3 regions of the Bacillus sp. JK74 genome follow, and region 3 is predicted to be linked to each of the others. Evidence: riboswitches for the same ligand, from Rfam matches in the RefSeq annotation. Region 3 holds a riboswitch; each other region holds the start of a gene.
The links. A riboswitch is a leader RNA that binds a small molecule or an ion and turns the genes downstream of it on or off. The one in region 3 is predicted to bind thiamine pyrophosphate.
Positions count from the first base shown of each region.

Region 1: another riboswitch for thiamine pyrophosphate. It lies ahead of ACWJJ5_RS07680 (ECF transporter S component); the one in region 3 lies ahead of tenA (thiaminase II).
Region 2: another riboswitch for thiamine pyrophosphate. It lies ahead of ACWJJ5_RS14085 (TIR domain-containing protein); the one in region 3 lies ahead of tenA (thiaminase II).

Region 1 is NZ_JBSJQB010000002.1:667,117-670,399, reverse strand. Features, by position in the region: gene ACWJJ5_RS07685 (ABC transporter ATP-binding protein) at 1-1,361, opposite strand, end outside; gene ACWJJ5_RS07680 (ECF transporter S component) at 1,348-1,947, opposite strand; TPP riboswitch at 2,130-2,243, opposite strand; gene ACWJJ5_RS07675 (glycoside hydrolase family 18 protein) at 2,392-3,283, shown strand, end outside.
Region 2 is NZ_JBSJQB010000004.1:167,987-171,269, forward strand. Features, by position in the region: gene ACWJJ5_RS14070 (flavin-containing monooxygenase) at 1-138, shown strand, start outside; gene ACWJJ5_RS14075 (cupin domain-containing protein) at 487-1,020, shown strand; gene ACWJJ5_RS14080 (hypothetical protein) at 1,455-1,835, shown strand; TPP riboswitch at 1,950-2,053, shown strand; gene ACWJJ5_RS14085 (TIR domain-containing protein) at 2,131-2,595, shown strand; gene ACWJJ5_RS14090 (thymidylate synthase) at 2,592-3,283, shown strand, end outside.
Region 3 is NZ_JBSJQB010000002.1:817,078-820,360, reverse strand. Features, by position in the region: gene ACWJJ5_RS08585 (monovalent cation:proton antiporter family protein) at 1-1,740, shown strand, start outside; TPP riboswitch at 1,794-1,902, shown strand; gene tenA (thiaminase II) at 1,990-2,697, shown strand; gene tenI (thiazole tautomerase TenI) at 2,675-3,283, shown strand, end outside; gene thiO (glycine oxidase ThiO) at 3,276-3,283, shown strand, end outside.

The DNA of each region.
Region 1 (3,283 bases), 150 kb from region 3:
GCATCCTGTCCGAAAGTCGGTTCATCAAGCATCAAAACGTTCACATTGTGCATAAGCATCGTCGCGACGCTGAGCCGGCGTTTTTGTCCTTGGCTTAAAGAAAACGGATGCTGTGAGGCATGGCGTCTCAAGCCGAATCGGGTTAACAGCTGAAGAGCTTTCTCCTTTGCGGCTCTGTTGCTTTCAAAACCGAACATCAGCTCTTGAATGACGGAATCTGTGACAAACTGGTGTTCAGGATTTTGGAAAACATATCCGATCTGTCGCCGCAGCTCTTTTTCAGAATAGGAATCAATCGGTCTGCCGCCTATTTTGATGTCTCCGCCCAGCGGACGGATGAGCTTGGCCGCGGCAGAAAGGAGCGTGGATTTTCCTGTTCCGTTAGGGCCGGCAATCGCGGTGATTGACCCTTTTTTTACGGAAAAGCTCACATCCTGAAAAATGACGTCAGCTCCTCTTGAGAATGACAGCCCGTGAACGTTCAGCGCGTCTTCTGCTGAAAGCGCAACGGGCCTGGGTTGGGGCAGAGATGGTACAGGTTCGTGAAACAAATTTTCTTTACACAAGGTAAAAGGAATGCTGACGTGCTCCTGCAATGAGATTACACGCGGAATCGCAATGCCGAGCTGCATCAGCTCTTCAATCTTTGTTTCAAAGATAACGTCCGTCTCTCCGTCCATCACCTTCTGACCCGTTTCGTCAAGGACAATTGTCCTATCCATCCACGGCGCCCAGTGATCAAGCTGATGTTCGATAACGAGAAGGCCGAAGCCTTTTTTTGCTTGAAGATCTTTGATCAGCCGCACTAATTCACGTGCCGAATATGGATCAAGCTGTGCCGTCGGTTCGTCCAAAATAATGAGTTTCGGTTCCATCGCAATGATACAGGCAAGCGCCACTTTTTGTTTTGAACCGCCTGACAGAGAAGCGATCGTTCGCGTTTTCAGATGAGTGATCTCTAATTTTTCTAAAACGTCATCGATGATTGCGTCCATATCTTCTTTTGTATATTGCAAATTTTCCAGGCCGAAGGCGATTTCATCTTCAACCGATAGCATGCAAAACTGCTGGTCCGGATCTTGAAACACGACGCCGATGGATCTGGCGGCGGGTTCTGTCAGATGTGAAAGAGGTGTTCCGTATAAAGAAACGGTTCCCGATTGAACCCCATCGCATGCTTCCGGGTACAGACCGTTTAAACAGAGAGCGAGCGAGCTTTTGCCGCATCCGCTCGGCCCGAGCAATAAAGCCCGCTCTCCTTTGCGGAGCTGAAAGGACACGTTTTGAAAAATCGGCTTTTCATCCTGATCATAAGAAAAGGTAAGACGGCCGGCGGATAGAAGGGGTTCAGATGCCTGCATCTTGGTTCACCTGTTTCTTTTTCTTCTTGAATTGTTTTCCGAGCGCCATGCCGTTCAGCACTCCTGTGTAAGCCAGCGCATCACTGATTGCTTTGCCGAGAAGGCCGGCAAGAAGCGCACCTGAGACCAGCCGGATGAGAAGCATGACGGCTAATAAACCCGGATTCAAAACAGAGTATCCGGAAACGAACAAGTCATAAATGAAGCTTGTCACAGAAGACCCCATACCGGATAAAAGAAGCACGGGCAGGGTATACACCCCCCAGCGTGTCGCTAAAAAGACCGCTTCCGCACCGATTCCCTGTGCGATCCCGATCAGAATCACCATCGGTCCTGACGGATTTCCGAGTAAGCACTCCACAAACGCGGCGATGATTTCAGAAACGAGAGCCGCTCCCGGTTTTTGAATAATGTACGCGGCAATCACCGAGACGATAAACCAGATACCGTAAATCGGTTCATAACTCATCCTGCCGAAAAATCCTGCCGCTATATTGCTTGCATGAGTTGATACTAAATAAATGACAGCAAATACAACACTGATGACGGACATGACGACAATTTCTCTCATTTTCCAATTTTTCATTGTGATCTCCTGCTTTCTTATCGGATAGTTGTTTGTATGAAAGAGTTGATTTTACGAAAGACGATTGATCGTAAGTTTCATATTGCGGTGTCCTCCCCCGTTTTTTAATGAAAAATAAAAAACTGCATATCCGAGGGAATATGCAGCAGCAGAACGAAAACGCATGGGGAAAAACCCTGCGCTCCGGTCAATCTGCACTTCCCCACGCTGGTATTATCCAGATCGGGTTATAAGGGATCAAAACACGCCTGCCGCATGTTTTATCTCAGCCGATAACAGCACCCCTAGTGCGTTTCCTATACAGTTTTTTATGATGACATCATCATAGTTGATCATGTCTGATTTGTAAACAGCCTTTCTCCGAACAGAGTTTGGAATCGGACCGGAGGATCATTCATAAAGATAAGAAGACCCCTTTTGATCAAAAGGAAACGGAGGACATCTATGTTTGTTCATACAGTGCAGTCTGGCGACTCGTTATTTTCCATCAGCAGAAAGTACGGATATCCTGTTGACAGCATCAGAAGCGTCAACGGGCTTGAGGAAACGAATATCGTGCCGGGACAGGCGCTTTTAATCCCCATTAATGAATATACGGTTCAGCCGAATGATACGTATGCCGTTATCGCAGGTAAGGCTTATGTGCCGCAGATGCAGCTGATGCAGGCAAACCCGGATATTCCGCCGAACCGGCTGCGGACGGGTATGAAAGTGAAGATCCCTGATATCTCTAACTATCTTGCGGGAACCCTGCAATTTTATGTCATTCGGACGCCTGAAGCGGATAGAGAGCTCATTAATGATTTTGCGCCGTATTCTTCGGCGATTTCTTTGTTTGAATATCATTTCGGCCCGAACGGAGATATCATGAACGATTTAAACGACAGAACCGCAATAGAAACCACATGGCAGAACAGAGTGCGCCCGCTTGCCGTCATTACGAATCTGACAGAAGGGGGATTCAGTCCGGAATTAGCCCATCAAGTGCTGCAAAATCCGGCGGCAAGAACGAATCTCGTCAACAATATCGTCTCCTTAACCGTAAGAAAGGGATACGGCGGTGTAAATATCGATTTTGAACGGGTCAGAGAAGCTGACAGGGATCTCTTCACAGGATTTCTCCGGCAGTTAAAAACCCGGCTTTCAGAGCATCAGCTCGCGTTAACGATATCGGTTCCGGCGAAAACAAGTGATGCAGTGCCGTGGCTGAGGGGATATGATTACGGCGGAATCGGAGCCGTCGTCGATTATATGTTCATTATGGCGTACGACTGGCACCACGCCGGCAGTGAGCCGGGACCCGTGGCGCCTTTAACAGAGGTCAGGCAAACGATCA
Region 2 (3,283 bases), on a different contig from region 3:
ATACATCACCGGGGTGTTTCAGCTGCGGAGGGATTGTACTTTATTGGTTTGCCTTGGCAGCATAGGCGAGGTTCAGCGCTGCTTCAAGGTGTAGGAAATGATGCTGAATACATTGTAAAACAAATGAACGGTGGATAGACTGAGGAGAGCAGTAACTTACGGGTTTACTGCTCTTTTTTGTGTTGAATACGTCCAGTTATGTGACTGTGGCTGTTTTAATCGGCTTGTGGAACAGAAAACACAATATCTCTTGGTTGTCGGACTGGTGAGTGCATACCCCGGGCAGGTTCAAGTTTCTCGGCTGCAACAGTATTACCCAAGAGTTACAGGCCTTTGGTATTTTTTATGCAAACGGGTTTTGTGGCCAAAACGATTCTGCTAACTTCAGTCTTTTAGGCTGAACAAGGGAATTCCTTAGTGTGGCACACTCTCATTACAAAACGCATAGGATAATATCACAAAAATTTAAAATTGCGGGGATGAAAAATGTATTATATACCTTTTTCGCATCAATGTTATTATTGTGTGAATGTGCCGATGTATAGCGATGGAAGATCTGTTTATTGGACTGTTCCAAATAACTATGATCCTTCATACGAAGATAGAAACCTTCTCTTGAAAGATTATGGACCAAAACCATTTGTCGTGAATATCAATAAAGCCGCAAAACAAAACAATACGTTCCGTACGGCCCTATGGACAGGAAAGCATTTTCAAATTACTTTGATGAGTCTTGGCATTGGAGAAGATATCGGTTTGGAGATCCATCCTAACGTAGATCAATTCTTACGGATTGAGCAAGGCCGAGGGCTAGTTAAAATGGGCAAGAGTAAAGATCATTTAAGTTTCCGAAGAAATGTCTATGATGATTATGCCATTGTTGTCCCTGCCGGCACGTGGCACAATGTGATTAATACGGGTAATACGCCGTTAAAACTATATTCAATTTACGCTCCTCCCAACCATCCGTTTGGTACAGTTCATGTGACAAAGGCCGATGCAGCGGCTGCGGAAGATTAGTATAGGATTCCAGAGGACTTTGCTGCTGCAAAGACTATAAAAAAATCGTATTGGGACAGCATGATCAAATATAGCGATTGAATGGCTGAAACACAAAATATTAACGTTTCAGCTTGTCATAGTGCAGTTGATGCGATGCTTTATTCCACAACTACTCAACAGCAAATGTGGTTTTTTGTCTGACCATTTTAATTGATTGGCAGTCAGTGAAAATGAATTTGTAATAAATTTATCCTTGCTCCTCCTATAAGCGGCTTTAACAGCCAGGTTTCTGTTTCTCTTCAAACCATTTGCTGATACGGCTTCACGGAAGAAAATGACACGCTTTATTATGATTCATTCATCAATTGACTTCATATTATTTCATTTGATAACATAAAATGGTTATTGTCATTAAAAAAGGATACCCGTTTTTATAAGAAGGAGTCATAACGTTGCTGAAAAGGTTTTTTCTTGTTTTTCTTACGCTGATGATGTCTATATTTGCTGTATTCGCGGCTGCTGAAGAGTCTCCCGGCGATCATGTCATTTCTTTTGACGAGCCTATGATTTTATTGATCTCACTCGGAATCATTTTATGTTTGTTCATTCCGCCATTCGTCATGTCCTTTTTTAGCAGCTTGGTTGTAAGAATCATATCCGGCGTCTATCAATGTTTTATCGTTCTCACGTTTGCGGGCCTCATTCCGATTGGATTTCTGATTCCCCATGGCTTTTTGACAATTCTTGCTGCCGTTCTGGGGACTTTGGTCAGTTCAGCGAGTGTTGCCGTGACCTTATTCGTTGGCAGGAAAAAAGAGGCCGGAAGGTTTTAAAACTAGTGGGTAAGCTGCAAGGAAGGGAAATCCCAGAGATATCCGCAGCGCTTTTTGCCGGTCATTGTTTGACTATTTATATGGAATAGCATAGAATTAAAGTAAATATTTATAAAAAGTCACTAGGGGAGCTTTAATAGCTGAGAAGAGACAATACGTCCTGACCCTTTGAACCTGATTTGGTTAATACCAGCGTAGGGAAGTGAAAAATTAGAGAGATTCTTTATCTTATCTATATTTAAGCCACTTTCCATAGAGGAAAGTGGCTTTATTTATTTTGAAAGGGTGATATGAAGTGGCGACGAAAAAAGTTTTTCTGGCAGGGCCTTTTAAAAGTTTAGTAGATGAGAAAACTGGATTGATGAGTACGTATGAGAGGGGAAAGCTGGAATCATTAATTTCCTTTTTTGAGAATGAAGGATGGCTGGTTCATAATGCTCACAAGCGGGAAGGGTGGGGGAAAGATTTCATGACACCCCTTCAATGCACTAAAATTGATTTTGATGAAATAAGCACTTGCGACCTTTTTGCAGCATTCCCCGGATCACCCGCTTCTCCCGGAACACATATAGAAATTGGATGGGCTTCTGCCTTGAAAAAAAAGATCGTGCTATTTCTAGAAAAGGACAAGGATTATGCTTTCTTAATTCAAGGGTTAAATGCAGTGGCGGATGTTGAGTACATCAGCTATAAAGATACAGATGATTTATTAGAGAACATTAAAAATATCTTTGCAGCATATAAGGCGGAATCTCAATGAGAAAGAGAACTTTTCATGAAGCATATATGGAAACGCTGTATGACATCTATCACAACCCTGAATTTTTCAATTCACCGCGCGGACAAAAAAGCAGAGAACAATTGAACTACCATCTGACTCTGGAAAATCCAATAGAACGTGTCACTTATTTATCCTCAAGAAAAACCAATATCGTGTTTAATTTTGCTGAAGTGTTATGGTATTTATCGGGGAGTAACGACTTAGATTTTATCAGTTATTACAATAAAAAAATGCCTTCATATTCAATGAATAAAAAAACATTAACAGGCACTGCGTATGGGCCTAAAATATTTGAATTCGGAAATGCAAAACTAAATCAATGGAATAGAATAAAAAATCTTTTGACACAAGAAGATATTGATTCAAAAAGGGCATTTATTCAAATATTCGATGCTTCGGAACTCTTCGTTTCAGAAAATATAGATGTTTCCTGCACAATCGGTTTGCAGTTTTTTGTGAGGGAAGGCGAATTATACATGTCTTCTGTCATGCGTGCAAATGATGCTTTTCGCGGGATGATCAGTGATCTTTTCTCATTTACCTTCATGCAGGAATTAATGGCCAGAGAACTGCGTTTAGAAGTCGGAGAATATTTTCATAATGCGGGATCAATCCATATTTATGATTCAGATCATGAATGGGCGAAAACGGTGCTTGAAGAAGCTGA
Region 3 (3,283 bases):
GAGATCATCATGGGGCTTATTATCGGAAAAAGCGGCCTGAATCTTGTCGTTCAGGGAGACACGTGGCTGGAGACGCTGTCTGTTCTCGGCTTTATCTTTTTAATGTTTTTAAGCGGCTTGGAAATTGATTTTTCTTCATTTGAGAAAGGGAAGAAAAAACAACTCCTTCCGAACGGCAAGGAAGCGCCCAACACGTTTTCTGCCGCACTGATTATCTTTTTCGGCATCTTTATTTTATCATTGCTGCTGTCCTATGCCTTTGTATTAGCCGGTTTTATACAAAACGCATTTTTAATGACGCTTATTATTTCGACGATATCACTCGGTGTGGTGGTCCCGACTTTAAAGGAAGAACGGATCATGAACTCCAATATCGGCCAGATCATCCTGCTTGTCGCCGTTATCGCGGACTTGGCTACGATGATTCTGCTCGCTTTCTTCTCTTCTCTTTACGGAGAAGACAGCGGAAATATGTGGCTTCTGTTGATTCTCTTTGCCGCGGGGGTCGTGCTGTATTTCTTCGGCAGGATCTTTAAACACCGTTCATTTGTGCAGTCGATGTCTAAAGGCACCGTGCAGATCGGCACGAGAGCCATTTTCACACTGATTATCGTGCTTGTCGCTTTATCGGAATCTCTCGGGGCGGAAAATATTCTCGGCGCGTTTTTGGCAGGCGTTCTGGTATCGCTTCTGTCTCCGAATAAAGAAATGGTGGAACAGCTGGATTCCTTCGGCTACGGGTTTTTAATTCCGATCTTTTTCGTCATGGTCGGGGTGAAATTGGACATTTGGACGCTTTTCCAAGATCCGAAAACATTAACGATGATTCCGCTGCTTCTGCTTGCGCTGTTTATCAGCAAAATGTTCCCTGTGTTTTATTTAAAGAAATGGTACGACAAAAGAACCGTGTTTGCTTCGGGCTTTTTGCTGACGTCCACGCTGTCGCTTGTTATCGCGGCGGCTACGATCGGAGAAAGGCTCCACATTATCAGCGCCAATATGTCCGGCGCGCTGACTTTAGTTGCGGTTATTGCCAGCATCATCACGCCGATCGGCTTTAAGAAATTATTCAAACGGCAAAGCGCGCCGCAGGAAAAAAAGCGCATCACATTTATCGGTGCCAACCAAATGACGCTCCCGGTTACGCTGGAATTGCCAGAGGAGGAATATGAAGTACGGGTCGTCCATGTGTATCAGGAAAATGCCGGGGAAACGCTTGCGGAATCCGTATTTTCGGTTGACACGATTTCTGATTACGAGCCCGGCACGCTTGAGTCGCACGGTATTTTTAAAACGGATATTCTTGTCGTGGCGACGGGAAATGAAGATGTGAACGCTGAAATCGCCTTACTAGCGAAAGAGAAAGGGACTGAGCGTATCATCGCAAGCGTCGGCTCGGTTGAGCATGAAACAAAACTGAAAGAAGAGGGCATCAGTATTTTTTCTATCCTTCTGTCTACAAAAACGCTGCTGCGCGCGTTAATTGAGGCGCCGGGCGTGATGAGCCTCCTGACGAATGAGGAGTCTTCGTTATATCAGATCAATCTGGAAAACCCGGCGTATAACGGCATCATTCTGCGGGAATTTCCGCTGATGGGCGATGTGATTTTCGTCCGGATTTTCAGAGGTGTGGACAGCATCGTTCCGCACGGAGACACGCGGCTGAAAACAGGAGACCGTCTCATCGTCACGGGCTCGCGCAACTACGTGTCGGAACTGAGAAAAATCCTTGAAGCTTGACCAAATTGCAATTCGTGATAATATAGAAGGCATAACAAATAAATCATTAATCGTATGACCACTAGGGGTGTCCTTCATAAGGGCTGAGATAAAAGTGAGACTTTTAGACCCTCATAACTTGAACAGGTTCAGACCTGCGTAGGGAAGTGGAGCGGTATTTTTTTGGGGTTCCTTTTATCCATTTAAATTCCAAACCACTTTTCCGATGCGGGAAAGTGGTTTTTTTATTTTATCAGGGGGGAAGACATGATGACATTTTCTGAAGAATGCAGACAGGCGGCTGCCGAATGGTGGGACGGAAGTTTTGTTCATCCGTTTGTAACGGGAATCGGTGACGGAAGCCTGCCGATAGACCGTTTCAGCTATTACGTGCTGCAAGATTCCTACTATTTGACGCATTTTGCAAAAGTTCAGGCGTTCGGCGCCGCATATGCCGAAGACTTGTTTACGACGGGCAGGATGGCGGGCCACGCTCAAGGGACATATGAAGCGGAAATGGCGCTGCACCGCGAGTTTACGGAGCTTTTAGGAATTACGGAAGAAGAGCGTGCGGCATTTAAACCGGCACCGACCGCTTATTCTTATACGTCTCATATGTACAGGTCGGTGATGAGCGGCAATTTTGGAGAAATATTAGCTGCGCTTCTGCCCTGTTATTGGCTTTATTATGAAGTCGGCGAACACTTAAAAGAGTGCGAACCGGAGCATCCGATTTATGAAAAATGGATCGGTACATACGGCGGAGACTGGTTCAGACAGCAGGTCGAAGAACAGATCAGCCGTTTTGACGAGATTGCTGAAAACAGCACAGAGGAAATCCGCGCGAAAATGAAAGAGAATTTTGTGATTTCAAGCTATTATGAATATCAATTTTGGGGAATGGCTTATCAAAAAGAAGGCTGGTCCGAGAAGGACGGAAAAGAGGTGGAATCCTTTGGAGCTGCACGCGGTAACTGATAATCGCAAACCCGTTGCCGAGCTGGCCGAGGATATTCTATCGATTCAGCGCGAAGTGAGCTTTATCCATATCCGTGAGCGGGATAAAACAGCGGGAGAGATCATGCAGCTTTTGTCCCTTTTGAAAAAGGGCGGTGCGGATAAGGACAAATTGATCATCAATGACAGGGCGGATATCGCGCTTTTTGCCAACATACACCGTGTTCAGCTTCCGTCCCGCAGCTTTTCCGTAAAGCAGGTGCGAAGCAGATTTCCCCATCTTCATATCGGACGTTCGGTTCATTCGCTGGAAGAAGCCATCCAAGCTGAAAAGGAAGATGCGGATTATGTGGTGTTCGGCCATATATTTGCAACCGAATGTAAACAAGGACTTGAAGCAAGAGGCATCAGCCTGCTTTCAGAGATCAAACGCACGCTTTCCATCCCCGTTATCGCAATCGGCGGAATGACACTGCAGACGATCGGACACACAAAGCAGGCGAAGCCGGACGGAATTGCCGTCATGTCAGGCATTTTCTCAGCTGAAAATCCCGAGGAGGCGGCAAAACGGTATGCACGCGCGGTAAGGGAGGCCGATTATGAAGAA